Linked DNA regions of Aliamphritea ceti. The protein of the gene in region 2 binds, or shares a complex with, the protein of the main gene of each other region. Links are inferred from orthologs where the notes say so. Each region holds a gene or a part of one and is shown on either strand. Other genes may lie near its edges.

Region 1 (3,138 bases), 1.5 Mb from region 2 along the record:
CGCCATCGACATTAAGCACATCAGTGTATTTATTCAGCAACTTGATTGCCGGAATAAATCGCTCACGCTGCAAACCATTCGCATACAAACCATCAGGCACAATATTCGATGTCGCAACCAGCGTGACGCCATTGGCGAACATTTGCTCTAACAGCCCACCCAATATCATGGCATCAGTAATATCTGTTACAAAAAACTCATCAAAACAGATAATCTGAAACTCAGACGCAAACTTTTTACCAATAACAACCAGAGGATCCGGCGTACCATCCAGCAACCGCAGCTCTTTATGAACCCGCTGCATAAAACGATGAAAATGTGTTCGCTCTTTATTATCAAAAGGCAAGCTGTCAAAAAACGTATCCATCAGATAGGTTTTGCCGCGCCCTACTCCACCCCAGAAATATAACCCCTGCACAGGCTCAACCGGCTGTTTGTTAAAACGCCCTGTTAAGCGCTGCAATAAACCGCCTTTAGGTTTTTCCTGCTGAGCTGCGAGCATATTCTCGTATAACCGCTGCAAATGCTTAACTGCCACTTCCTGAGCAGGATCATAGCTAAAGCCTTCCCGCTCCAAATCAGCCTTATAGCGTTCTAAGGGGGTCATAACACATCCAAATAGTCTGTTTTCAAATCTGCGGGGGACTCTACATAGACCCCGCTTACTTTGCAACGCAACATAAGCTTCCCTGCTACTAAAGGCGCTTGGTGCTAACAGCCCTGAAACAAAAAAGCCGGACTCTGTGAGCCCGGCTAATTCTGCATTACATTTAATGACAATTCGTATTTGTTACATCTGCAGTTCATCTGGTGAATTCAAATTTTGCAGCTGTCCAGCTAAATCACCTACGTCAACCTCACAAAACGGATGTTTACGCATCCATCCCTGTACACCACGACGCCCTTCGCTCAACCACTCATCAAGCGAGCCCGCATATTGACGGGGAATAACTGCATGCAATGGATGCCACCATTCAGCTTCAGATAACACACAGATATGCTCCGGCTGATCTGCGGCTGCCGTCAAGAGTCGTTCAATTACCTGATCGCTTAACAAGGGCGTGTCGCATGGCAAAATCAACAGATTATCTGTTTCACAGACTCTCAAAGCAGCCTGAATACCCGCCAATGGTCCCTGATATCCTTCAAGTTCATCTGCAACTGTAATGTCGGCCAACTCAGAATAACGAGGAATATTACGATTACAACTAATCAGTAACGAAGACACTCTTGGGCGTAAAAGCTGTACTGCATACTCAACCAAAGGCCGCTGCCGGAACTCTACCCAACCCTTATCCTCACCGCCCATGCGTTGTCCCTGTCCACCAGCTAGCACCAGGCCGCTGACAACATCACGATTTAGCATTGTCACGCATTAACCGCCTGTTACCGGTGGAAATAACCCTAACTCATCACCATCACTCAGCTGCGCATCCATAGCAACCAACTCCTGGTTAACCGAACACAACAGATCCGCATTACCCAAAATATCATTCCAGACATCACCACGCTGACGAAGCGACAAAACCACATCAGCAACAGAACATGCTTCACCACAAGCAACTTCTGTCCGCTCAAGCCCTAAAGTTTCACGAATTGAAGCAAAAAACAGCACATTAATCATCCAGCCACCCAATTATTATTTCGTCGATGCTTGCGAAATATACTACCTAATTCAACACTTCACTCAATGGAATGAAATCATAAAACTGACCTTCCACCACCTGAGTGTCACAAGGCACAATCATAAACCCAGCTGCACTGGCCGCAGAACTCAGAATTCCAGAACTTTGACTTCTGCTCAGACAAGCTTTACCAGCGTCCAGCTCAACACGAAGGTATTCCTGACGGGAAATAGCTTTTGTACGATTAAAGCCTGCAGCAACCTTAAAGATTTGTGGCAGAAATTCTGTCGCACCCTGAGATTTCAACAAGTAAGACCTCGCCAGAATAGCAAAGGTCACAAATACAGACGCAGGATTTCCTGGCAAACCAATAAACGGCGTACCCGCAACCTCACCAAACGCCAACGGCTTACCCGGCTTAATAGCCATTTTCCACAGGTTCAGCTTACCAAGTTTTTCCACTGCAGCTTTAACATGGTCTTCCTCACCAACGGAAACACCGCCGCTACTGATAATACAATCAGCTCCGTTAGCAGCTTTTAAAAGCGCAGCCTCAGTTGCCTCAAAGGTGTCCTCTACTGTCCCTAAGTCCAGAATATTAAGACCTAGCCCCTGCAACAAACCTTTCAGCGTAAACAGATTCGAATTATAAATCTGACCTGGCTGCAACGGACTCCCGGGCATAACCAATTCATCGCCAGTTGTCAGAATAGCTACCGTCAGAGGCTGTACGACTTTTACATTGGCCACACCGACTGAAGCCAACACCCCCAGATGAGCAGCCAGTAACCGCGTACCAGCTTTCATTACTACCTGGCCAGATGCGATATCCTGAGCTTTCGGACGTATATTCGCACCAGAACGAACCGGCTCTTTAAATTCAACCCAAACACCCTGTTCATCTTCACCGCTAACAGTATTTTCCTGCATTTCAACGGCATCCGCTCCAGGCGGAATTTCTGAACCAGTAAAAATACGTGCAGCAGTACCCACCTCAAGCAACTGTGGTGCAACTCCAGCCGGAATACGTTGAGAAATATAAAATCGCTTTCCTTGCTCCAGGCTAGCCGCGTTTAGCGCATAACCATCCATCGCACTATTATCCTGCGGCGGTACATCAACAGAAGAATAAACATCTTCTGCTAACACTCTTCCCAGAGCACTTTCCACAGCCAGATCAACATGGTTTTTGCTAACCTGCGCCAGCTCCAGCATGGCATTCAACGCCTCAGCAACAGGCATCAGCGCCTGCTGCTTTTGTGTATCACACCCGCAGCCACTCATCCCCGGCTCCCGCACGCAGTTGCAACTGCGGACGTCATTACCATTTCAACAAAGTTACATGGCCGATGACGGGAATCCAGCTGTTCACAAATAATATTATTCCAGGCTGTTTTACAGGCACCTGTCGAGCCCGGCATACAGAAAATAGCTGTTCGGTTCGCTATACCTGCAAAAGCACGGGACTGCACTGTTGATGTGCCAATTTCCTGATACGAAACCTGACGGAATA
Region 2 (3,286 bases):
ACCTATACCGCACATCTGATCGAAGCGAATTTTAGTTACCCCCATTTCCTGCTGCAGAAAATCAATAACTTTTTGTGCCTCAGCGGTACCAGCCTGCCACTCAACACCCGCATAAATATCTTCAGAGTTTTCCCGATAAATCACCATATCTACATCACCAGGTTTAATAACCGGGCTCGGGACTCCTTTAAACCAGCGCACTGGTCGCTGACAGACATATAAGTCTAACTCCTGACGCAGCGCGACATTCAGCGATCGAATACCCCCACCTACAGGCGTAGTCAGCGGCCCTTTTATACCGACTGCAAACTCTTTAAATGCCCGTAAAGTCTCATCCGGCAGCCAGGTATCCTGATCATACATCTGAGTAGCTTTTTCACCGGCAAACACTTCCATCCAGGCAATTTTACGCCTTCCTGTATATGCCTGCTGAACTGCTGCATCTACTACCTCAATCATTACCGGCGTGACATCCGCACCTATACCATCGCCTTCAATAAACGGGATTATCGGCCGGCCCGGCACCTGAATCAGATTATCGCCCGCAAAAGTTATCTTCTCACCCTCAGGAACACGAATATGTTGGTATGCCATAGCTTACTCCACGTATACTTACATCCAGAAAATACTGAGTTCAGGTAAAGGCCGTGAATCCATATGCTTCGGCACAGAAGTATACGGAATCCAGCTTCCGCCACAGTGATCAACTTTCAGACATAATTACCTGAAAGCGTCCGCACCGTTATTTAAATATAGTTTTACGGATACAGTCCTACAAATGTCACGAGTCATACTTTTTAATAAACCTTTCCAGGTACTGACGCAGTTTACTGATACAGAAGGCCGCGCCACTCTTGCAGACTTCATTAAACAGCCAGATGTGTATGCCGCCGGACGACTGGACTATGATTCGGAAGGACTATTAATCCTCACTGATGACGGGCAACTGCAGCATCAGCTGGCCAACCCGAAATTCAAAATGGCTAAGACCTACTGGGCTCAGGTTGAAGGCGAAATTGATGACGCAGCTTTAAAGCAGCTACGCAATGGAGTTGAACTTAAAGATGGAAAAACCCGCCCCGCCAAAGCTCAGCGCATTGAAGAACCGGATATATGGGTGCGCACACCACCAATAAGAGAGCGCAAAAATCTGCCAACAAGCTGGCTGGAACTGACTATATCAGAAGGCAAAAACCGCCAGGTAAGACGGATGACTGCGGCAGTTGGCTTTCCAACATTGCGTCTGATCAGGGCAAGCATTGGCGAGTGGAAACTTGATTCACTCAAATCAGGAGAAAGCAGAATAGAAGAAATTTATCTGCCTGATACTCAGACAGATAAACCGGTAAAACGTAATAACAGAAAACACACTGCTACACGAAAAACATCAGGAACACACCCTTCTAAAAAATTTGGTTCAAAGCCCAAAAAGCGTTCCTGAATGCTTTAGCAGGAAATTTAAAGATTATTCATCCCAGGAGTCGGCACGCTTCAGATCAGTATCTTTAGCCGCCACCCAGGACTCACCATGCTCGGTGATTTCTTTTTTCCAGAACGGCGCATCACGCTTCAGATAATCCATAATAAACTGAGCGGCAGCAAACCCTGCTACCCGGTGTGGACTTGCAACTCCTACAAATACAATATTATCGTTCAGGGATAGTTTCCCAACCCGATGCACAATCACTATTGCACCTAACTCCCAACGCTCACGAGCCTGGGTAGCAATTTTTTCCAGTGACTTTTCTGTCATACCAGGATAATGCTCCAACTCCATCGCCAGTAAACCAGGCCCCGAAGCCATTTCACGAACGATACCTGTAAAGGTAACAATCGCCCCATGACTGCCGCTATCATCTCTGATCAGGGCATTTAAACCGCTGATGTCGAAATCTTCCTGCTGAACCTTGATGATATTGCTGCTCACCTAAAACCTCGTACCACAAATACAAAATGACTGATGAAAATTCAGGAAAAGCATGACCAGAAATGCTAAGGTTGTCCACCTAAAAAATCATTACCTATATGGATATTTTACACCTATGCGCTGGACCCCACACGCTACTGTTGCAACCATTGTTGAAGATAAGGGACGTTTTCTGTTTGTAGAAGAACACTCCCCCCCCTCAACAAACTGGTTATCAACCAGCCAGCCGGGCACCTTGAAGCTGACGAAAGCTTTATTGAAGCCGCAAAGCGTGAAACTCTGGAAGAGACGGGCTGGCATGTAGAGCCAGAAACACTGTTGGGCATGTATGTATATAAAGCACCGGGTAACAGCACGGTTTACCATCGCTACTGCTTTATCGCCCGGGCAATATCAGAGCAGCCTGGTGCAGAGCTGGATACCGGCATCGAACGCGCACTTTGGCTAACCTATGACGAGCTTGCTGCCCGTCGTGACGATTTGCGAAGCCCGATCGTTTTAAAATGCCTTGAAGATTACCTTCAGGGTCAACGCTATCCACTTAATTTTATCCACGAATAAGCTTTAATATTGCGATCCGCATCCCCATATTAAAATTTTGCACTAAGTCATCATGAGCCAGTATTTTTTATGAGTAATAACGCCAATACCAAAGTCATTGTCGGCATGTCCGGCGGTGTTGATTCATCTGTTTCTGCCCTTTTATTGCAACAGCAGGGCTACCAGGTAGAAGGCCTGTTCATGAAGAACTGGGATGAAGATGATGGTACAGATTACTGCACCGCAATGGACGACCTTGCGGACGCTCAGGCAGTGTGCGACAAGCTTGGCCTCACTCTTCATACAGCTAACTTTGCAGCAGAATACTGGGACAACGTATTCGAACACTTTCTGGAAGAATACAAAGCCGGCCGCACCCCCAACCCAGACATTCTATGTAACCGGGAAATCAAGTTTAAAGCCTTTCTTGAATACGCTCAGACACTTGGCGCTGACAAAATCGCAACCGGTCATTACGTTCGCCGCAGCGATATAAATGGCCATGCCTGCCTATTAAAAGGCCTCGACAACAATAAAGACCAGAGCTACTTCCTGCATCAGGTAGGTAGCGAAGAGCTGAGCATGACATTATTTCCGGTAGGCGAACTGGAAAAGCCTGAAGTGCGTCGCCTGGCTGAAGAACATGACCTGGTCACTCACAATAAAAAAGACAGCACCGGTATCTGCTTTATTGGCGAGCGTCGTTTCAGCGACTTCCTTAAACAGTACCTGCCTGCCCAGCCGGGTAAAATCGAAACACCTGATGGCGACATCATCGGTGACCATCAGGGGCTGATGTACCACACTATCGGTCAACGC

What was found.
Region 1: the proteins of OCU49_RS13390 (region 2) and OCU49_RS06655 are in contact, whole or in part, in a crystal structure (PDB 1FMA), measured with the Escherichia coli proteins. The link is inferred for Aliamphritea ceti from one-to-one orthologs.

Annotation. Positions count from the first base shown.
Region 1 is NZ_AP025282.1:1,450,307-1,453,444, reverse strand. Bases 1-2,818 are described here. They hold OCU49_RS06655 (MoaD/ThiS family protein), read right to left. Parts: upstream 1,625-2,818; coding sequence 1,376-1,624; downstream 1-1,375. Other genes in these bases: OCU49_RS06650 (molybdopterin molybdotransferase MoeA), read right to left, coding at 1,671-2,818; mobA (molybdenum cofactor guanylyltransferase MobA), read right to left, coding at 791-1,366; zapE (cell division protein ZapE), read right to left, coding at 1-607. Also shown: more of OCU49_RS06650, read right to left, coding at 2,819-2,909; moaB (molybdenum cofactor biosynthesis protein B), read right to left, coding at 2,906-3,138. UniProt on the Escherichia coli protein: Involved in sulfur transfer in the conversion of molybdopterin precursor Z to molybdopterin.
Region 2 is NZ_AP025282.1:2,905,873-2,909,158, forward strand. What follows is about bases 197-3,162. They hold OCU49_RS13390 (molybdenum cofactor biosynthesis protein MoaE), read right to left. Parts: upstream 1,928-3,162; coding sequence 1,466-1,927; downstream 197-1,465. Other genes in these bases: icd (NADP-dependent isocitrate dehydrogenase), read right to left, coding at 197-594; OCU49_RS13385 (rRNA large subunit pseudouridine synthase E), read left to right, coding at 779-1,441; OCU49_RS23745 (hypothetical protein), read left to right, coding at 1,980-2,231; OCU49_RS13395 (NUDIX hydrolase), read left to right, coding at 2,141-2,488; mnmA (tRNA 2-thiouridine(34) synthase MnmA), read left to right, coding at 2,558-3,162. In the rest of the region: more of icd, read right to left, coding at 1-196; more of mnmA, read left to right, coding at 3,163-3,286. UniProt on the Escherichia coli protein: Converts molybdopterin precursor Z to molybdopterin. This requires the incorporation of two sulfur atoms into precursor Z to generate a dithiolene group. The sulfur is provided by MoaD.